3 regions of the Mesorhizobium sp. M0276 genome follow, and region 1 is predicted to be linked to each of the others. Evidence: riboswitches for the same ligand, from Rfam matches in the RefSeq annotation. Region 1 holds a riboswitch; each other region holds the start of a gene.
What was found. Region 1 has a riboswitch for thiamine pyrophosphate ahead of thiC (phosphomethylpyrimidine synthase ThiC). Riboswitches for the same ligand answer to the same signal wherever they lie in the genome.
Positions count from the first base shown of each region.

Region 2: another riboswitch for thiamine pyrophosphate. It lies ahead of NKJ01_RS14990 (YkoF family thiamine/hydroxymethylpyrimidine-binding protein); the one in region 1 lies ahead of thiC (phosphomethylpyrimidine synthase ThiC).
Region 3: another riboswitch for thiamine pyrophosphate. It lies ahead of thiB (thiamine ABC transporter substrate binding subunit); the one in region 1 lies ahead of thiC (phosphomethylpyrimidine synthase ThiC).

Region 1 is NZ_JAMYSC010000002.1:230,803-238,056, forward strand. Features, by position in the region: gene thiO (glycine oxidase ThiO) at 1-952, opposite strand, end outside; gene thiC (phosphomethylpyrimidine synthase ThiC) at 949-2,784, opposite strand; TPP riboswitch at 2,888-3,004, opposite strand; gene queE (7-carboxy-7-deazaguanine synthase QueE) at 3,284-4,021, opposite strand; partial or broken gene NKJ01_RS02785 (6-pyruvoyl trahydropterin synthase family protein) at 4,018-4,143, opposite strand; partial or broken gene NKJ01_RS02790 (adenosine kinase) at 4,339-4,652, shown strand; gene NKJ01_RS02795 (helix-turn-helix domain-containing protein) at 5,794-6,153, shown strand; gene NKJ01_RS02800 (hypothetical protein) at 6,208-6,762, opposite strand; gene NKJ01_RS02805 (hypothetical protein) at 6,792-7,160, opposite strand; gene NKJ01_RS02810 (hypothetical protein) at 7,169-7,254, opposite strand, start outside.
Region 2 is NZ_JAMYSC010000016.1:66,893-74,146, forward strand. Features, by position in the region: gene msrA (peptide-methionine (S)-S-oxide reductase MsrA) at 1-456, shown strand, start outside; gene NKJ01_RS14985 (hypothetical protein) at 813-1,148, opposite strand; TPP riboswitch at 1,367-1,480, shown strand; gene NKJ01_RS14990 (YkoF family thiamine/hydroxymethylpyrimidine-binding protein) at 1,471-2,079, shown strand; gene NKJ01_RS14995 (ABC transporter permease) at 2,094-2,924, shown strand; partial or broken gene NKJ01_RS15000 (ATP-binding cassette domain-containing protein) at 2,921-3,432, shown strand; gene NKJ01_RS15005 (hypothetical protein) at 3,442-3,687, shown strand; gene NKJ01_RS15010 (ABC transporter substrate-binding protein) at 3,680-4,702, shown strand; gene NKJ01_RS15015 (hypothetical protein) at 4,808-5,587, opposite strand; gene NKJ01_RS15020 (tetratricopeptide repeat protein) at 5,611-7,098, opposite strand.
Region 3 is NZ_JAMYSC010000009.1:148,423-155,676, reverse strand. Features, by position in the region: gene NKJ01_RS09840 (ABC-F family ATP-binding cassette domain-containing protein) at 1-1,770, opposite strand, end outside; gene NKJ01_RS09835 (thiamine diphosphokinase) at 1,772-2,416, opposite strand; TPP riboswitch at 2,504-2,618, shown strand; gene thiB (thiamine ABC transporter substrate binding subunit) at 2,662-3,660, shown strand; gene thiP (thiamine/thiamine pyrophosphate ABC transporter permease) at 3,897-5,516, shown strand; gene thiQ (thiamine ABC transporter ATP-binding protein) at 5,509-6,285, shown strand; gene NKJ01_RS09815 (M48 family metalloprotease) at 6,543-7,254, shown strand, end outside.

The DNA of each region.
Region 1 (7,254 bases):
TGTCTTGACTGAAAACCAGGTCGGCAGCCTGGCGCGCCATGGCGGGAGCCAGGAGAAAACCGTGACGATAGAGCCCGTTGATCGCGATGATTCCACCGTTCGTTTCGACGCGCGGCAGGTTGTCGGGAAAGGCCGGACGGACGCCGACACCGGTTTCAACGATCTCGGCCTCGCCAAAGGCCGGATGGAGGGCATAGGCGGCACCCAGCAGCTCCATCATCGAACGAGCCGTCACCGGTCCCGTGGACCGGCTCTCAATCATCGTCGCGCCAATCATGAAACGGTGGTCGGTGCGTGGCACCGCATAAAGCGGAAAGCGCGGATGCAGCAGCCTGACCGGGCGCGACAGTGAGATATCAGGTGTGCGCAGGATCAGCATCTCGCCGCGAACGCCGCGCAGCCTGTCATTGGCTGCTGCCATTCCCGTGCAGTCGATCTGACGATCGAACCCGGAAGCACGCCGGACGTCAGCGCAGAAGTGGAATTCGACGCCCATCGCCGCCAGCCTGTCATGAAGTGCCGCCATCGCCTGACGCGGGTCGAGATGGGCTTCGTCGGGGAAGAGCAGTCCGCGGCGGAAGCGGCCGGCGAGGTCGGGCTCGAGCAACACGATTTCATCTTCATTGACACGCCGATGACCCGAGGTGCGGCTGGCGAACCGGTCGAGCTCGCCCGCATCACGCGGCGCGGCCACGACAAGTGTTCCGGCCCGTGTCACGTGACCCGGCAGTACCGCATCCCACCAGTCGGCGGCATCGCGTCCGAGATCCAGCACCGGCTGCTCGGCGCTTTCACGCTCGCACCATGGCGCCAGCATGCCGCCGGCGAACCACGACGCATTGCCGCCAAGGGTATGTGTTATCTCGGCAACGGTCACCGTCGCGCCACGTGTGGCGAGCTCGAAAGCTGCGGTGAGGCCGGCGACACCGGCCCCCTTGACCAGGACCCTCATGATCGCTCACGTGGCTGAGGTATGAGCGGTGCGCCGGTCTCGTCCGCCGGCAGATAGAGATCGCCGCCCTCGCGGTATTTCGCCGCCATCGCCGCCATGCCCTCTTTCTGTGCCTCGGCGCGGATGTCGTGAGAGATACGCATCGAGCAGAATTTCGGTCCGCACATCGAGCAGAAATGTGCCAGCTTGTGCGCCTCCTTGGGCAAGGTCTGGTCGTGGAAGGACCGTGCGGTTTCGGGGTCGAGCGACAGGTTGAACTGGTCCTCCCAGCGGAACTCGAAGCGCGCGCGGGAAAGGGCGTCATCCCTGACTTTCGCCGCCGGGTGGCCCTTCGCCAGGTCGGCCGCGTGCGCTGCGATCTTGTAGGTGATCACGCCGGTCTTGACGTCATCGCGGTCGGGAAGGCCGAGATGCTCCTTGGGCGTGACGTAGCAGAGCATGGCCGTTCCGAACCAGCCGATCATCGCCGCGCCGATGCCGGAAGTGATGTGGTCGTAGCCCGGCGCGATGTCGGTCGTCAGCGGTCCAAGCGTATAGAACGGCGCCTCGCCACAGACGGCGAGCTGCTTGTCCATGTTCGCCTTGATCTTGTGCATCGGCACGTGGCCGGGCCCCTCGATCATCACCTGGCAATCTTTCGCCCAGGCGATCTGCGTCAGCTCGCCGAGCGTTTCCAGCTCGGCGAATTGCGCCGCGTCGTTGGCATCGGCGATCGAGCCGGGACGAAGGCCGTCGCCGAGCGAGAAGGAGACGTCATAAGCGCGGCAGATGTCGCAGATCTCCGCAAAGTGCTCGTAGAGGAAGCTTTCCCGGTGATGGTGCAGGCACCATTTTGCCATGATCGAGCCACCGCGCGAGACGATACCCGTGACCCGGTCAACGGTCAGCGGGATGTAATGCAGCCGCACGCCGGCGTGGATGGTGAAATAGTCAACGCCTTGCTCGGCCTGCTCGATCAACGTGTCGCGGTAGACCTCCCAGGTCAGGTCCTCGGCGATGCCACCAACCTTTTCGAGCGCCTGGTAGAGCGGCACCGTGCCGATCGGCACCGGCGAGTTGCGCAGGATCCATTCGCGGATGTTGTGGATGTTGCGGCCGGTCGACAGGTCCATCACCGTGTCGGCGCCCCAGCGGATCGCCCACACCATTTTTTCGACCTCTTCAGCCATCGACGATCTGACGGCGGAGTTACCGATATTGGCGTTGATCTTGACCAGGAAATTGCGGCCGATGATCATCGGTTCGCTCTCGGGATGATTGATGTTGGCGGGAATGATCGCGCGTCCGCGCGCCACCTCGTGGCGGACGAATTCGGGCGTGACGAAATCGGGGATGGCTGCGCCAAAGCTTTCGCCGTCGCGTTGCAGCGTGCCGCGCAGGATCTCGCGGCCGAGGTTCTCGCGGATGGCGACGAACTCCATCTCGGGCGTGATGATGCCGGCGCGCGCATAGGCAAGCTGCGTCACCGCCTTGCCTGCTTTGGCTTTGAGCGGTCGGTGGCGGATGGGAAATTCCGGCGTCAGGCGTTCGCCCGTCGCGAATCCGTTGTCCTCCGGCCGGACATGGCGGCCGTCACAGTCCTCGACATCGCCGCGCGCCAAGATCCATTCGTGGCGAAGCCGGGCGAGGCCCTTTTCGATGCTGGTTTCGACAGCCGGATCGGTATAGGGGCCCGACGGATCGTAGACGGTAACGGGCGGCTCGCCGGCTGTCGGATGGACGGAGATTTCGCGCATCGGCACTTTGATCTGCGAGTGGATGGTGCCGGGCTTGTGGATCTTCCGCGAGGCGGGCAGCGGTCCCGTCGACACGGCGGGGGTGAGGGCATTCATCGTGAGGCTCCTTTGCTCATGCATTGGAGACCCAGTTCTGTGCCGGAAGGATGAAAAGACGCTTCTGTCGACCTGCCGAAACAGGACCTCGGGCGTGAACTCCCGCAAAGCGCTTGCACCGTCCCTACGCCAGTATGAACTGGATCAGGTTCAACGGGTCACTGCGCCGCGAAAGCCAGCAGTATCTCAGCCCCTTGCCGGGACTCCCCTGGTGAATGCCTCAGGTTGAACGGGCCGGCGCTATTTTGTCAAGCGCATTTGGCCGGCGGTGACGACCGGCGGCTAATCAAAACCGGGCGGAGTGCTCGCGCACGTATCAGAGCAAGTCACGCCTGGAGGAGCGGCGAAGCGCCCACGATAGGCGAGCCATCACGCGGATACCAAAGCTTTTTCAGCACGGCATTTTCGGAGCTAGCCGAAACGGCGTTGCTGTCGCCCAATTGGGTAAGATTGCGTTAGATGTCTGTCTTGCTCGTCATCGGCAATCCTTCCGCGTGAGCTAGACGCCCCGTTTGTTTCCCCACAGCAGAACATGAAGCTGCGGCAGTACAAGCGCCTCGAACCACCTGTCACGGGTCACCTTTTCGACCAGCCATTCCATGCGCTTCATCATACCGGCTATGTCGATGAAATCGTCTTCGTTACCGGGACGCGGCGGCGTGTGATTGCCGGGCTGGAGATAGACGGGCAATTGCGGATAGCGCGCCGCGGCGTCTTTGGCATAGGCATAGTCTTCATCGTCGAAAACGACGAGCTTGAGCGCCATTTGCGGCTTGTCCTGCGCCGCCTCGACGCAGGCGTCGAATGCGGCCCAATCCGTCGTCATTTCACTCGAGGGGGGCTTGGGGCTGAGCACCAGCACGTCGAGATCCGCGAACCATTGCCTGGACACCGAGCCTTGGGTTTCCAATGCAAAGCGGTAGCCCTCACCATGCCCGCGGTCGATCAGCTGGCCAAGCGGCTGGATGGCCGGATTGCCGCCCGACAGCGACACCATCACTGGCTGACCGCCGGAAAGCGCAATGACCTCTCGCCAGACCGCGTCGGCAGACATCATTTCCCAATCATGGCGGAAGCGACTGTCCACCGCATGCAGGCTGTCGCACCAGGTACAGCGATAGTCGCACCCGCCCGTTCTTACGAATACCGTCGGCAAGCCGATCAGCATGCCTTCGCCCTGAATGGTCGGCCCAAAAATCTCGCTCACGCGGATTCCGGGTTCCAACGCGCAAGTCATGGCCGGTATTCCGCCCAGGTTTTCGGTGTCTCGCTCACCCGCACAGCGGAGGTTTCCGGTAGCAGTCTCTTGCACCAGTCGTAGAAGTGGCGGGCCAGACATTCCGCTGTGACACGGTCATGCCACGCTTCGCCGACCTGGCGCAGGAACATGGCTTGTCGACAACGAGGGTGCGCCAAATTATCGAGAGGGCCGATCGGCTCGTGGGCGGCGGCATCCTGACCAAGGCTCAACCGTCCAAGGCCTCGCCTCGATCCGATTTCATGGTCGACTATCCGTATGTGTGGAACTTGGCCGAGAAGCACCGGCTCGGTAGCGCCTACGTCGAGCTCAGGCCGGAGGATGTCGAGGCCGACAAGCGCCGAGGTCACCTATTTCGGGGCTATCTGTGGGACCCGCCGCGCGCCGATCCGGCAGACGGCGAAGCTTGCCCATGCGGCCGGTCGCGAGGTGTCGATGACGCGTCGACCGCTATCGCGACGAGTTCCTGGACCTGATGCGCTCGGGCACGGTCGATATCGCCTTTCCCAACGACCACGAGATCAAATCGCTCTACCAGACCTCTTCCTTCGACGACGCGCTGGCGCGGATTCGCAAGGACTGCAAGATCGCCGCCGTGACCCGCTCGGAAAGCCAAGCAAGTGCCTTTTCGTCCGCTGCACGACCGGGTGGTTGCTTTTGACAAAGCTAAGGCAGGCTCGAAAACTTACGGCCTGAACCCAAACGTGAGTCTGGTGGTCTTCCAAGCGCCGATTTGACCGGTTAGGGTTTGCAGGGGCGCGAACAACCGGATGAACAAACGGAATGCTGCTGGAAAAACTGCAGGCCTGTTGGGGGATGAGCAGCAGCAGCATCTCCCGCAAAAGCAGGCCGTTGCGTTCCCTGCAGGTGGCACGTGATGATTTCGAGGATCGGCGCGAACGACAACGACAAGGCTCCTCGCGCGGTCAATCGCCCTCTCAGTCGCGCAATTTGCAGAGTTGCTCTTGAGACGCGCGCCGGCGAGCTCGAGGAGCGCGTAGGCTATCTCGTCCTCGGTCCAGCCGGATCCCGCTGCGCGATCCGCCAATTCCTGTAAGGCCGGTTCCAAGGCGAGCCGGCATTGAAGGCCGCGGTCCGGATGGTCGACCGGGCAGCTTGGTTCCAGGATCGCAACTCTTGATCGCTTCATTGCAGGCCATGGGCTCTCGCCCCTCTCCTTTTGCCACACCAGGCGCGCCAGCTCACGTGTTGTTGGTGCGCGCCACGGCAACCGCTTCATCTTGTCAACCAGCCACTCCAGCGATCCCGCGCGTTCCAACTCCGCAAAGAAATGATGCGGCGTGACGGTATCGAGTAAGGCGAACAGCAGGTATGTCGGCCGACAGGCGGACCCGGCGACGCACATGGGATTCAACGACGCCGGTCGCATACTGTGTGCCCTTACCGCAGCGTCTTTGGTACGCGCTGCTCGGCTATCACATTCAGGCTTCCGCGTCGAGCCGCCGAATATTCGGGCAAGCGCAAGTAGCCGCACGTTCCATTCAAAATGGTAAAAGATTCTTGTGCATTCGGGTTACCTAAAATAAGGTAACTGCACAAAGTGGTTAGCCGCCTTAGCGTAAGGGATTCGGAAAAAGCTGAACCACTTCAATCAGCTATACCGTGCATCGGGCGGAGGGGCGTGCCACGAACAAGGACTCTTAATTCCCCAATCTTTGGAGTCAGGTTAGCGGCGGCGAGTCAAGAACACACCCCAATCATTCTCGGGCTAAGAAGGTGACAATACGCGCATGCCCCGGTTCAACGGCGAAAACAAAGGCGAAGATACGACCATCAAGGATTTGAAGGAATTGACGTTTCAGGAGCGACTCGTGTTTGGCCTGGAACGGATCAAGGCGCAGCGGGGTTGGAAGAACAAGGATCTCGCTGCGAAGCTTGATTTGACCGAAGGATACATGTCGCAGGTCGTCCGCGGAAAGCGGGACGTCAAGCTGACGATGCTCGATAAAATGACCCGTCAACTCGAGGTTTCGATTTACGATCTGTTCGAGGTCAGCGAGCAGGATCTCCAAGTGCCGACACGGCAGGAGGAAAAGGGGCGAAAGTCAAAAAAAAAGACGACTGAGCGTCATTATGCGCAGCACGCGTGAGCGAGCGTTGCCCGGGTTTGCCCGAGGGCAAGCCTACAGATCGACTTCATCTTATCAATAATTGAGATTGAACCAGAAACGCTGCTTTTGCCCGTGCTCGTTTGGGATGTCGAAATACCATGGGTCGGCGCGACGGGGGCGCGCTGATGAAACTTGCTGGGTGCAGCTATCGCCGTCACGGCCGCCGCCAGTGTTACGATAGGTGATTTGGTCATCACGGCTATTGCCTGTGAACCCGTTGGTAAAACGATGTCTACATACATTGACCATCTTAACGCAGCGATCGGGCTCACTGCGATTGCCGTCGTGGCCGCGCTCACTGTAGCCGACCTTTGTGCCTTCAGGGCATTGCTCATAAATTTCCCGGCCGGGCGTGCCCGCCTTGGCTTCATGGCAAATTGGCCAGCTGAAGCCGGGTTTTGCCATGGCCGCGATCAGTTTTGTCATCGGCGGAACGCAATAGGAAACGCCGTGCCAGGATGGGTTTTGTGATGCTGCGCACAGAAGAACCTGGCAGCCCCACGACGCATCCTGCGCCTGGGCGGGCGCGGCCACCCATAGCGTGCCGGTGGCAATCAATGCAGCGGGAAACAAGCCATAAGATTGCATTTCGTCTCTCCTGTAGAAATTAAAAACGATCAGTTTGCATAGGCCCAAGTGCCATCGATTTTTGCGAATGGAAGCGACTTAGGCATAGACCAGCCGGACGAATCCGAGACTGTGCCGTTGCAAATCACGCCAGGAATTATGGGGTGCTTCTGACATTCGGTTATCCGCATTGAGCTCCCTTTGAAGGTCGTTTTTTGAAGTGCCGCCGTGGCCTCCTCGTCGGTAGGAACTTCCAGCTTCGCTGCTTCGGCCGCTTTTGTCTCAAGCTCAGTGACCTTCGTCTCGAGCTCCGTGATTTTCGTGCTCGTGGTCATGCTGTTGACCTCGTAGCCGGCGCCGAAGCCGACGAGAGCTGCAACTGCGGCGGCGATACCTGCGGAAACGTAAGGATTGGGCATGATGCTTCTCAATATCCTTCAATGCCAAGCCGCTTGAGAATGATAGCGGGATCCTTCTCACAATCCTTCTTCCAATCGGTATGTTTGACGCAGG
Region 2 (7,254 bases), on a different contig from region 1:
ATACGGCGCTATCCCGGCGTCATCTCCACCCGTGTCGGCTATAGCGGCGGCGACGTGCCCAATGCCACCTATCGCAACCACGGCACCCACGCCGAAGCCATCGAGATCAATTTCGACCCGGCCATCATCAGCTATCGCACGCTGCTGGAGCGCTTTTTCCAGATCCATGATCCGACGACCCGCAACCGGCAGGGCAACGATGTCGGGCTGAGTTACCGCTCGGCGATCTATTACACCAGCGACGAACAGAAGCGCGTCGCCGAGGACACTATCGCCGATGTCGATGCCTCGGGTCTGTGGCCGGGCAAGGTCGTCACCGAAGTGGCGCCGGTCGGTCCCTTCTGGGAAGCCGAGCCTGAGCATCAGGACTATCTGGAGAAATATCCCAACGGCTACACCTGCCACTTCGTCAGGCCGGGCTGGAAGCTGCCGGTTCGCGAAAAGGCTGTTTCGTAGACTTCACAACCGGCGACTGTGCCGGCTCGACGAGACCGTCGAGCGGCTTCGTCGCAGGCCAAGCCCTTTCAGGTCACTGCGCCTTGTCACCTCGGTGCAGCCGTCGAGCGCCTGATATCAAGGACTGCGCCATCTTAGCACGCCACGTGGCAAATCAAGCGCGGCTAGGAACACGCTGCGGGGGGTAACGCCTGCTGCGTTGGGTATGACGTTGACCCTTGGCGGCTGCGAGACCGCGCCCCGCTTGAAAAGATCGATAATGCCAGCTTGGCCTTGTTTAGGAGTGCCCGGTTCCGCGGGCGCCCAAAAAAGCCGCGGAGCATGCGCTCGCGGCTTCCTCGGTTGCCGGCAATGGCCTACTTACCGCAGTGGTTATCGTTGACCGTCGGCACAGAGGTGCCCGGCGAGGTGTGGGTGGCGTCAGGCTGCGCGCCCTGCGGGCCGGCCGGGCAATTTCGATCTGCGTTCGAATTCATGTCGCCGGGCATGCCGGTCGTGCTGTTGGTTATGCCGAGGTCGACAGTACCGGGCCTAACCGTATTCGGCGAAGCCGGGGTGTTCGGCTCCACAGTCACCGACTTCCCGCTGCCGGCGCCATCGCCACTTGCGTTATTGCTGCCGGCACTTTGCGCCATGGCTGACATGGCCAGACCAATCGTGAGAGCCGAAGCTGCGAGGATTTTCATGAACATGGTTTGTCTCCATTTCTGTGAACTCGTCGCTTGTTTCTACGAAGGTGATCGCATTTGCGACTATGGGGACAACCGGTCGCGGCAGCGAAGGTTCCCGATAAAATTTCGCTCCAGAAACATCGGCGTCTTCGACCCAAGAACCACGCCTGGCGCAATGCTTTTTGGTGCAGCGCGCTGAAAAAATGGCTTTCACTTCGGTTTGATTGGTGCTTTAACCCGCGCATCCACAGGGGTGCTCCGTACGGTCGGGGCTGAGACGGGGGCGGCAAGCCCACAGACCCTAAAAGCTGATCTGGGTAATACCAGCGGAGCGAGGCGGGCCATGTTTTCAGGCGCACAGATTTCCCTATATCCCATGGCCGACGATTTCGTCGGCGTCATCCTTGGCGCGCTGGGCGCGCTCGGTCCCTATCGCGACAAGCTCCGGATCGAGACCGACGACATCTCGACCCTGCTGGTCGGGCCACCCGAGGTGCTGTTTCCAGCCATGCGCGACCTCTTCGTGGCGGCGGCGCGCAGCGGTAAACATTGCGTGCTGTCAGCCACCATCTCACGCGGCTGCCCGGGCGAGCCGGACGATCCGATCTGCCGCTCCGATGCCCTTGGCGGACCGGTCGGGCCACTCGGCCCGCGCAGGGATGCGGCCATCGCGGCGGTGCGCGGCGCGGCTTCGACTGGCCAGCCGGCGGCAGCGCAGTTCTCGCTCTATGTGATGGGCACCGACGACCATATGGATGAGATCTACGGCTGCATCGATTTTCTCAAGCAGTCGGGCGTCTATGAGCGCTCCAAGCATTTCTGCACGAAATTGCGCGGTGATGCGGGCGCGATCTTTTCGGCGCTTGACGCGGCCTTCTGCCGCTTCGGACCGGGTGCCGGCCACGTAACCCTCGACGTCACGGTTTCAGCCAACAGCCCGTCGGCCGTCTGAAACAGCCGCCGCCTATGCGAGGCCGTCAAAGGTTACCTGCCGTGGTCCCATCCCCAGTTTCTTCGCGCCCGATCGCGAGCCTTCTTGTCAAGGCGGTACCGGTGACGATGTCGGTCGGACTGCTCCTGCTGGCCTGGGAGCTTTATGCCATCTATTCCGGCATCAAGCCGACGACACTGCCGGCGCCGTCACGCGTCCTTGAGCAAGCGATGCTCAATCGCGAGGCGTTGATCGACAACGCCGCTCCGACCATCCGCGCCACGCTGCTTGGCTTTGCCTGTTCGCTCAGCGTCGCCTTTGCGCTATCGATACTTGTCGACTTTTTCCAGCCGCTGCGCCGCGCGCTGTTTCCCGTCTTCATCTTCAGCCAGACATTGCCGCTGGTGGCGATCGCGCCGCTGGTGGTGCTGTGGTTTGGCTTCGGACTGGCGCCCAAGATCATGCTGGTGGCGCTGGTCACCTTCTTTCCGATGCTGGTGGCATTGGTCGAGGGTTACGAGTCGACCGAGGCCGAGATCGGCCAGATGCTGCACGCCATGGGGGCAGGGCGCTGGCGCATCTTCGTGCTGGCGCGGCTGCCTTCGGCGCTGCCTTACTTCTTTGCTGGCCTGAGGATCTCCATCACCTATGCCGTGGTCGGCGCTATCTTCGCCGAATATGCGGGTGCGGCGAAGGGCTTGGGCATCTATATGCTCAACGCCAAGAACGATTTCCGCCCCGACCTGGTGCTGGCCGCTGTCGGCGTCAGCGCAGCGCTTACGCTTGCCCTGTTCGGGTTGACCGTACTGTTGCAGCGCATTGCCATGCCTTGGGAGGGCAAGCAAACCGCAGGGAAGCGGCGATGAGCCGGCTCGAACTGCGGCATGTGCGCAAGGCGTTCGGTGGGCTCGACGTGCTGGCCGATATTTCGCTGAGTGTCGGCGCTGGTGAGTTCGTCTCGGTGCTTGGGCCCTCAGGCGCCGGCAAGTCGACGCTGTTCCAGCTTCTGACCGGCGCCGAGCACGGCGAGGGCGAGATGTTGTTCGACGGCGCGCCCTCGATGACCACGGCAGGCATTTCGCCTTCATGCCGCAACGCGACGCGCTGATGCCGTGGCGACGCATTCTCGACAACACGACGCTGGGGCTCGAAGTGCAGGGCATCGGGCGCAAGGCGGCGCGGGCACGTGTTGCGCCGCTGTTTGCCGAGTTCGGGCTTGCTGGCTTCGAGCGGCATTTTCCTGCTCAGCTGTCCGGCGGCATGCGCCAGCGTACGGCCCTGCTGCGCACGGTGGTGCAGGAGCGCGACATGCTTTTGCTCGACGAGCCTTTCGGCGCGCTCGACGCGCTCACGCGCACCGCGATGCAGCGCTGACTTGAGCGGATGTGGCGGGATCACGGCTGGACGGCGCTCCTGATCACCCATGATGTGCGCGAAGCCGTGTTCCTGTCCGACCGCATCTATGTGCTGTCGGCGCGCCCGGCCTGCATCGTGCGCGAAATCAAGGTGCCGCTGCCGCGACCGCGCAGCCTCGGCGGCGATGCTGCGCGCCAGGCAAGTGCGCTCGAGGCCGAGATCCTCGACATCATCCTCAACCCCAACCCATCCAAAGGAAATGACCATGATTGACTTGACGCGCCGGCAGGCTCTGCTGCTGACCCTTGCCACCGGCCTTCCGCTGTTTGCCGGATCGGGGCGAGCCCGGGCACAATCGGCGGCGCAAAAGGTTACCGTCGCACTCGACTGGACGGTCAACACCAATCACATCGGCCTGTTCGTCGCCCGCGACAAGGGGTTCTATTCCGAAGCTGGACTCGAGGTCGGGATCCTGCCTTACAGCGATGCCGGTGCTGGCACGCTGGTCGCCAACCGCGTCGCCGATTTCGGCATCAACGGCACGATCAGCCTGTTCACCCAGAAAGCCGCCGGGGCCGACCTGAAGGGCGTCTACGCGGTGGTGCAATCCGAAACCGGCCGCGTGGTTTTCAACGCGGCTCGCAGCGAGATCAAAAGCCCGCGGAATCTCGACGGCCTGACCTATGGCGGCTTCGGCAGCGCCTGGGAAAACGCACTAATCGGCACGATCATCCGGCACGACGGCGGCAAAGGCAATTTCGAGACGGTGACGCTGGGTACCTCAGCCTATGAGGCGCTGGCCAACGGTTCGGTCGACTTCACGCTCGAAGTGTCGACCTGGGAAGGCGTTGATGCCGAGTTGAAAGGTATCAAGCAGCGCAGTTTCGTCTATGCCGATTACGGCGTGCCCGATGAGCACACGACACTGATCTCTTCGAGCGAAGCCTATCTCGAGGCAAATCCGAAACCTGCTGCCGCCTTCGTCCAGGCAACGCGGCGCGGTTACCAGTTCGCGGTTGATCATCGCGAGGAGGCGGCAGCCCTATTGGTCGCCGCCAACAAGGATACGCTGACCAACCCGGCACTGATCGAGGCTTCACTGAAGATGCTGGTCGACGGCCATTATCTGCGGAGCCAAAGCGGCGCCATCGGGACGATGGATACGGCCAAGATGGAAGCGATCGGCGACTACCTCTTCGCGTCCGGAATCCTGCGCGATGCCAATGGCAAAGTTCTGACGCAACGCCCTGATTTCGCGAAGTATTTCAGCAATTCAGCTCTGGGGTAGGGAGCCAATCGGCTCTCGACCTTCGAGGAAATGGCTGGCCAGCCAAGAAGCTCACGAGGTGCGGCAGCTTTACGTCAGACCCACAGATCAGCAGACCCGACCGATTCAATTCCGGACGATCTCATAGAGCAGAGTGGTTTTGATGTGTCGCCCGGGTTCACCCTGCAGCGGCAGGGCGGCTGCGTAGAGTTTTGCTACGGCTGGGCAGAGACCTTCGAATTCCCGGCTCATATTGGCAATGGCAGTCATCTCGGCGGGAGTGCCGCCAGCGTTGATGAAAGCGTCGGCCAGCAGCGACCAGTCTCCGTCGCTGGCAGCGGCGGCCGGCAGACTGCCATTCTTCGCTGCGCCGAAAGCGTGGAACAGGGTGGCGCCGACCTTGTCCATGTCGATCAGGAAATCCTGGTCCGGCGTGCCGAGTGCATCCGGCCCTTCACGAAGGTAGTTGTTGCAGATGGCAGCGGTTTCCCGCGCCATGACATGGTTGAGCATATCCGATTGTGCACGCAGCGCTTCGGCGGCTTTGCCGTCCGGAGCCGAGGACAGCAGGGATGCGTATCTTCGCCTGAGATCGGCGACAGCCATCCTGCTCGCATTTCGCACCTGATCGACATTTCCAAGTCTGGCCACGGCCGTGATTTTTTCCACGACGACGTCGTAGTCGTCTGGAAACTCCTGCTTGATTGCCTTGAAAATCTGGCTTCCTTGGCTTTCAATCTGTTCGCTTACCTGAGCTGTGGTCAGCATTTGTGGATCGGGCGAACCCGCCACTGTCTGGTAAAGATATTTGCCGCCGGCAAAGCCGAGCGCCCAGGGCAATACCTTTATCGCAACAAACGACAAAGCGGCGACCGCCGCCACGCTAAAGCCTTTCCAACGTCCCATCCACCGGCCCTCCCTGAACCTGTCTAGTTCGCGCCGAGGGTCCGCGCCTTCTTGCGGTCGGCTTCGGCGCGCTTGTGATTGTCCTTGGCCTCCCACGCAACGGGTTCGACTGGCCGGACCCTGTCGTCTGCGGCCTGTTCGTTGCAGGTACCTGTCCGTTTCGGATCGAGCTTGATTGCCTGTCTGCAGTCGGCAGCGGCAATCACGTAGTCTCCTACAGACGCCCTGGCCAGGGCGCGATCGTAATAGGCTTCGGCATTGTTGGGATCGAGCCCGATTACAAAGCTGAACGAGTCTATCGCGCCTCCGACATAGCCTTGAATCTGCTGGTTCAACCCCCGTTGCAGATTCCAGGCGATAGCCGCTGAATTGTCCTGCTGGGGAGCGGCCATAGATGCATCCGCAGACGGAGCTTCACCGCCTGTCACCTGCTCGTTGCAGGCGCCGGACCGTTGTGGTTCGAGTTCCATGGCTTTTCGGCAGTCGGCCGTCGCGCGGTCACGATCGCCTTTGCGGGTCAATGCGAGCGCGCGGCCGAAATAGGCGGCAGCATCCTTCGCGTTGAGGTCGATCACCTTATCGAAATCAGCTATGGCGCGATCATTGCCGCCTGTATTCGTCCAGGCGACGGCCCTGTTGTAGTAGCCGTCCGCGCTGTCGGGGGCGAGCCCAATCGCCCGATTGGCATCGGCAACTGCGCGCGGCCAGTCGCTCTTGCCAATCCAGGCAGCGCTTCGATTGGCGTAGGCGTCGACGCTTTCCGGATCGAGGCTGATGGCATGGTCGAAATCAGCTATCGCAAGGTCGTAGTCGCCTTTGGAAGCGTGGGCGATGCCTCTGTTGACATACACTGCGGCGCCTTGTGGATCGAGGCGGATCGCCTCGTCATATTCGGTGATAGCCCTGTCGTGGTCGCCCTTGCGTTGCCAGGTGGCGCCGAGACTGTTGCGCGCATTGTGGTTTTGCGGATCGACAGTGAGCGCCTGCTCGAAATCGATAATAGCCGCGTCGGTCTTGCCTTTGCGAAAGAAGGCCAGGCCACGGCTGTAGTAGGCGTCGCCGGAGCCAGGCTCGAGGCTGATTGTGACATTGAAGTCAGCGATGGCGCGGTCGTTTTCCCCCTTGTTGTACCAGGCAGCCCCGCGATTGAAGTAGGCCGAGACATCTCTGGCATCGAGCATGATCGCTTCGCTGTAGTCGGCGATCGACCGGTCGTAATCATGCTTGTCGTCCCAGGCGAGGCCGCGACGGAAATAGGCGATGACACGGTTCCGCGACGGTGCCGTCTTGTCATCGGCAATCGGCGTGCAGGCGGCGATGAGCTGATCGGCACCGACCTTGCGGTCGCTGAAGCAGACAGCGTAATCCTTGCCGGTGGCGAGGGCGGATGTGTTCAGGATAAGGAGGACGACAAGGCTTTCCAGCGACAAGCGCACCCATGGAAGGGCTGTCGTCAGCGCAAATAATCCGCTTACGGCGGCAGCCAGCCCCGCACCTTTCCAACGCGCCATTTCGCTGGCCCCCCGAACACCCGCTTCAGCGGTGACCTGCCTAGTGTTCGTCATTTGTTCCAAAAATGCAAGCAGAAATTGCAGAGCGGAATGGATCAGACCTGCCTGCCGCCATGGTGCCGGCCCGACTTCTTGCGAGCCGCTAGGGCGCGCTTC
Region 3 (7,254 bases), on a different contig from region 1:
CAGTGCTGCCAGCGTGGCGCGCTCCTTGTCGAGCGCGGCGATCGTCTTCTGGAACGAGGCCGGATCGCGCTCGTAATAGGCCGGATCGGCGATGTTGTTCTCGAGCCTTGAGATCGACGCCATCACAGCTTCGATTTTCTTGGGCAGCGATTCCAGCGCGAATTTCTGCTTGAACGACAGCTTCTTCGCCGGCCCCTTTGGCGTTGTGGACTCGCTCTTGCCTGGTGCGGGCGCTTCACCGTTTTCGGCCTTCGCCCGTGCCTTGCGGTCGTCCAGCCTGGTGCCGCCGCGCTGCGCCAGCATGTCGGAATAACCGCCGGCATATTCGATCCAGCGGCCGTCGCCATCCGGCGCGATCAGGCTGGTCACGGTGCGGTCGAGGAAATCACGGTCGTGGCTGACCAGGATGACCGTTCCGGCAAACCCGGCGACCAGTTCCTGCAGAAGCTCCAGCGTCTCCATGTCGAGATCGTTGGTCGGCTCATCGAGAACCAGAAGGTTTGCCGGCCGGGCCAGCACGCGGGCCAGCAACAGCCGAGCTCGCTCGCCGCCGGACAGTTCCCGCACCGGCGTGCGCGCCTGCTCCGGCTTGAACAGGAAATCCTTCATGTACGAGACGACATGGCGCTGCTCGCCATTGATGACGAGGTTTTCGCCGCGTCCGTCGGTGAGATACTGCGCCAAGGTCTCCTGCGGGTCGACCGCCTCGCGCTTCTGGTCGAGCGTGGCGATTTCCAGATTGGTGCCGAGCCGCACCGAACCGACATCGGGCTTCATCTCGCCGGTCAGCATCTTCAGCAGCGTCGTCTTGCCGGCACCGTTCGGCCCGACCAGGCCGACCCGATCGCCGCGCTGGATGCGAGTCGAAAACCCCTTGACCACGGTGAGATCGCCAAAGCTCTTCTCGATATTCTTGGCCTCGATCACCAGCTTGCCGGATTCTGCGGCATCGCTGGCCACCATAGTGGCCGATCCTTCGGCCCCGCGATGGCCGCGAAAACGCTGGCGCATGGTCTGCAATTCGCCCAACCGGCGCATGTTGCGTTTGCGCCGCGCCGTCACGCCATAGCGCAGCCAGTGCTCCTCACGCACGATCTGGCGGCCAAGCTTGTGCTGCTCGCGCTCTTCTTCCTCCAGCACCAGGTCGCGCCATTCCTCGAAATGACCAAAGCCCTTGTCCAACCTGCGGGTCTGGCCGCGATCGAGCCAGACCGTGGCGCGCGATACACGCTCGAGGAAGCGGCGGTCGTGCGAGATGACGATCAGTGCAGACGAGGTGCGGACAAGCTCCTCCTCCAGCCATTCGATCACGGATAGATCGAGATGGTTGGTCGGCTCATCGAGCAGCAGGATGTCGGGTTCGGGCGCCATGACGCGGGCAAGGGCGGCGCGCCTCGCCTCGCCGCCGGATAGGTCGTTGGGCCGCTCCTCGCCAGACAAGCCGAGATGCTCCATCAGATAGCTGGCGCGGTACGGGTCGTCGGCGGGGCCAAGTCCGGCCTCGACATACGCCCGAACACTGGCAAAACCCTCCATGTCGGGCATCTGCGGCAAATAGCGTATGGTCGCCGAAGGCTGGCGGAACACCTCGCCGTCCTGCGGCTCGATCAGGCCGGCGGCTATCTTCAGCAGCGTCGACTTGCCCGACCCGTTGCGGCCGACCAGCGCGATCTTGTCGCCTGCCGACGCCGTCAAGGCGGCACCATCGAGCAGCGGCGCGCCGCCGAAGGTCAGTTTTATACCGTCGAGATTGAGAAGGGGCGGGGCCATATCAGCTTTCAGGCAAGGGATAGGGATGGGCGAGCAGTATCGCGCGGCCGTGGCCCAGCGCGATTTCGAGGCGGCCCCTGACCTCATTGGAAATGGTCAGCGACGAGCCAAACGCCACCCCGACGTGGTTCAGCGGCCATTTGGCGCCGGTGACGGTCAGGCCGGCGAGTTGGGAAAAGCCGAGCACCGAAAACAACGTGCCGTCGGCATAGTCGAAGCCAGCCTTGCCGTGGAGCAAGGGGACACCCTCCTGCGCGCCGCTGGTTAAAAGCACATCCGTCCCGGCCTCGGCCAGCCGCAGGGCCAGCGCCAGATGCAGGAAGGCGTGGTCGGCGCGCTTGCCGCCGAAGGCGCCGGCGAGCACCAGGCTGGTCGCGCCGAGCTCCAGTGCGGCGGCGATGGCCAGTTCGCCATCAGTCTTGTCCTTTTCGGCCGGGAAAGTCCGGCGGGGAACAGTCGCGAGATCGTCCGGCAGGTTGGCCGGCACGGAATCGAAATCCCCCACCCACAGCTCCGGGACAAGGCTGAGCAGTCGCGCATGGCCGATGCCGGCGTCGGCGGCAATCACGCGGGAGCCTTCGACCTGGCGGTCGAGCCGTGGCGTGCGGATGAGGTCGCCGCCAAGCAGGATGGTGAATGTGCTCATATCGTGTGGCCCTTACCAGCCCGGCAACGGAAACGGAAGGCGGCAAACTCCCACTTGCGTGGGGGATCGGCCCGGCCTATGTGTCGAAACGCTCTAACGGGGTGCCGGACGCGATCTTCGCGGACCGGCTGAGAGGCAGTCTCGCCAACCCGCTGAACCTGATCCGGTTTGTACCGGCGGAGGGATTAGACGTTTCGGACAGTCCGACGCCTCAATTCCTTTCAATTCGAACGAAGGAGGCGCCGATGCGCACGCTCTTATACGCTCTTGTCTCAGCCATGACCTTGGTCTTGTCCGGACCGGCCTTGGCCAAGGACAAACTCACCGTCTACACCTATGAAAGCTTCACCGCCGACTGGGGTCCGGGTCCCGTGGTGAAGAAGGAATTCGAGGCCGAATGCGGTTGCGATGTCGAGTTCGTCTCGGTCGCCGACGGCGTCGCGCTGCTCAACCGCGTCAGGCTGGAAGGCGCATCGACCAAGGCTGATATCGTGCTCGGCCTCGACACCAATCTGACCGCCGACGCCAAGGCCACCGGCCTGTTCGCACCGCATGGCGCGGTGGCGGACGTCTCTGTGCCGGGCGGCTGGAGCGACGACACTTTTGTCCCCTTCGATTACGGCTATTTCGCTGTCGTCTACGACACCGAGAAGCTGAAGAGCCCGCCGAAGAGCCTGAAGGAACTGGTCGAAGGCAGCACCGACGACAAGATCGTCATTCAGGATCCGCGCACCTCGACGCCGGGCCTTGGCCTGCTGTTGTGGGTCAAGTCTGTCTATGGCGACAAGGCGCCGGAGGCCTGGGCCAAGCTGAAGGCGAAGGTGCTGACGGTGACGCCGGGCTGGAGTGAGGCCTACGGCCTGTTCACCAAGGGCGAAGCGCCGATGGTGCTGTCCTATACGACCTCGCCGGCCTACCACATGGTCGCCGAGAAGACAGAGCGCTACCAGGCTGCCTCTTTCGAGGAGGGTGAATATCTCCAGATCGAGGTCGCGGGCATCACCACGACAGGGGCCAAGAACCCGCTGGCGGCAAAGTTCATGGCCTTCATGACAGGGCCGAAATTCCAGGATGCCATCCCCGAAACCAACTGGATGTTCCCGGCCGGGAAGACCGAAAAGCCGCTCAACCCGGCCTTCGACAAACTGGTCAAGCCGACCAAGACATTGTTGCTCAGCCCCGAGCAGGTCGCCGCCAACCGCAAGGCCTGGGTGGATGAGTGGCTGACGGCGATGAGCAAGTAGGGCTCAGCCACCTCGGATGTTTGCGCCAAGCCACCCCCCTCTGGCCTACCGGCCATCTCCCCCTCAAGGGGGGAGATCAGCTACTTTGCTGGGGGCTCGTCCCCGGCAACGTTGGAGGTTGGCGAAGGCATGGGTAACGGCTAATCTCCCCCCTAGCGGGGGAGACGTCCGGCAGGACGGAGGGGGGCGCGACGGAGCGCGGCCTTCGCTAAGAACCTCAAGTCAGGTGGCCCAGCGTGCAACGCGCGTCTGACCCCCGCATCACAGCTGGCATCCTGGCGCTCGCCGCCATCGCGCTGCTCATCGGCGGCGCATTTGCCGGCCTGCTTTTCGAAGGCGGCCACGACCTCTCTGGCGCCTGGGCAGCCTTCGATCCCTATCTCCTGCGCGTCGTGCGCTTCACGCTCTGGCAAGCGGTATTGTCGACGCTGCTCTCCGTCGTGCCTGCACTGTTCGTCGCACGCGCTATGTCGCGGCACCCACGCTTCTTCGGCCGCGCCTTCATCCTGCAACTGTTCGCCGTACCGTTGGCGCTGCCGGCCATCGTCGCGGCACTCGGCGTGCTGGCGCTTTATGGCCGCGCCGGCTATTTCGCAGGCGTGCTCACGGTGATCGGCGGTGGAAGCTGGCCGGGTATCTACGGCCTGTCGGGCATTCTCGTCGCCCATGTCTTCTTCAACCTGCCGCTGGCGACAAGGCTGTTCCTCGAGGCGCTGCAGACTATACCAGCCGACCAATGGCGGCTGGCGAGCCAGCTCGGCATGGTGGCGCGCCCGGCATTCAGGCTGATCGAATGGCCAACGCTGCGTGCCGCATTGCCGGGTGTCGCCGGGCTTATCTTCATGCTCTGCATCACATCCTTCACGATCGTGCTGACGCTCGGCGGCGGGCCGGCCGCGACGACGCTGGAGGTCGGCATCTACCAGGCGCTGCGCTTCGATTTCGATCCCGCGCGGGCGGTGACGCTGACGCTGCTGCAGATCGTCCTGACCTTTATCGTGGTGCTGGCCCTGACGCGGCTTGGCGCCAATGTGGTCGGCGACACCAACCTGCCGGTTGCCCAACGCCGCTATCTCTCCGTCAACAGGAGCGAGAGCTGGCTGAACGCCATGCTCATCGTCTTGGCGCTGCTGTTCGTCGTCGGGCCGATGGCGGCGACGGTGTCGGCCGGGTTGAGTGCCGACCTCGGCCGGCTGGCTGGTGAGGCCACTGTCCGACAGGCGACTCTGACCAGTGCGGTGCTGGCCTTGCTGTCTGCGCTGCTCTCGGTGATGCTGTCGCTGGCGCTGACCATGGCGCGGCGGGCACTGGCGTTGAACCGCCGCGCTGGTCCCCGGACAATGCTAGAGCATGTCACGGATTCAGGCGCCGGCTTTGTCCTGGTCGTGCCGCCGATCGTCGTCGGCGCCGGCTGGTTCCTGTTGTTGCGCCATGTCGGCGATGTCTTCGCCATCGCCCCGGTCATGGTCGTTACCGTCAACGCGGTGATGGCGATGCCGTTCGCCCTGCGCGCCGTCCGTCCCGCCTACGATGCGGCCAGCGAGCGTCACGAACGGCTCTGCGCACAGCTCGGCATAGCGGGCTGGAACCGATTGGTTCTGGTTGACTGGCCGTCGCTGCGGCGGCCGCTCGCCACCGCCTTCGCTTTCGCCATGGCCCTGTCGCTCGGCGATCTCGGCGTCATTGCCTTGTTCGGCAGTGATTCCGTGCAGACATTGCCCTACCTTCTCCTGGCGCGCATGGGGAGCTACCGCACCGCGGATGCCGCCAGCCTGGCACTGCTGCTGGGCCTCGTCTGCCTCGCGCTGATCGTGGCGGCGCACTGGCTGGGAAGGGAGAGGGTCCGGGATGCTTGATGGAAAGGTCAGCCGGCTCGAAAAAGGCGCGCCGGTGCGGCTGGACAGGGTGTCGTTCAGCTACGGAGAGATGCCGCTCGTCTTCGACGTCGAGTTCGCCACGTCGAAGATCACCGCCATCATGGGGCCGAGCGGGTCGGGCAAGTCGACCCTGCTCAATCTGGTCGCCGGCTTCGAGATGCCACAGTCGGGCCGCGTGCTGATCGGGGGCGCCGACGTCAGCGCCGACCCGGCCTCGGCGCGGCCGGTATCGATGGTGTTCCAGGAGAACAACCTCTTCGCCCATCTTTCCGTCGAGCAGAATGTCGGGCTCGGCCGCTCGCCAGCCCTGCGGCTGACCGAGGCGGACCGCGCCGCGATCGCCGAAGCACTTGTGCGCACCGGTCTTGGAGGCAAGGAAAAGCGCCTGCCGCGCGAACTTTCCGGCGGGGAACGCCAGCGCGTCGCATTGGCCCGTGTCCTGGTGCGCAACCGGCCGGTGCTGCTGCTCGATGAACCCTTCGCGTCGCTCGGGCCCGCTTTGCGCGATGATATGCTGGATCTGGTCGCCGCCGTTCATGCCGAGCGTGGCATGACGGTGCTGTTTGTCACCCACCAGCCTGAAGACGCTCGCCGCATCGGCGAGCACATGGTGTTTCTCGACAATGGAATGGTCGCGGCAATCGGCAAGGCAGATGATTTCTTCACTGGGGCTGGTCCCGAAGTGTTCCGGCGCTATATCGGCGAGAGTGGCGGTTTATCACGAGATATTGCCCGGAAGCGGACATAATTTACGGTCAAACCGGCTCCAGGCGATGTGGCGCTTGCTTGCCATGACTGGAGGAGTGTGGCTAGGTCCGACCTGCTGGTCCGGCACAGGACGTGATTTGCCTGCAGCATCCGCCGCCCGCCCGAGGGACGTGCAACGGATGCTGCAGCAGTTTAAGATAGCGCATGACGTGTTCCGAAGATCGCCCCCGGTTTTCGTGGTTATGCGCCGGGACCCGAAAGGAAACCGTTCTGGCGATCGGCGTTGATAGACTACGAATGAATCCGCTGGCGCGTTTTCTTGCGCTGGCCGGTTTTGCCGTGGCGCTGGCGAGCTGCCAGATGTTCATGCCGCCGGAAGTACAGGAGTCCGGCTTCCAGCCTTCCGACAAGCCGATCACGGTCGACAACGTTGGCGCCAACAACAAGCTCGCCGAACTGGCCAAAGCGCAGCACCCGCGCATCCTGGCGACTTATGGCGGCGAATATTCCGACCCCAAGCTCGAGCGCATGGTCGCCAAGGTGGTCGGCAATCTGACGGTGGTGTCTGCCAACCCGACGCAGACCTATCGCATCACCATCCTGAATTCGCCCAACGTCAACGCCTTCGCGCTGCCCGGCGGCTATCTCTACATCACCCGGGGCCTGCTGGCGCTGGCCAATGATTCGGCTGAGCTTGCCGCTGTCATCGCCCATGAAATGGGCCACGTCACCGCCAATCACGGCCTGCAGCGCCAGCAGCTGGAGGCCGAGGAGGGCCTGGCGACGAAAGTGGTTTCCGATGTGCTGGGCGACAGCCCGACCGCCAAGGCGGCGCTGATCCGCGGCAAGCTGAGGCTGGCGCAATTCTCCCGCAACCAAGAGCTGGAAGCCGACGCCATCGGCATCAAATCGATCGGCGAAGCCGGCTACGATCCTTTCGCCGCCGGCCGCTTCCTGCAGTCGATGTCGGCCTATACGGACTTTCGTTCGATCAGCGGCGCCACCGATG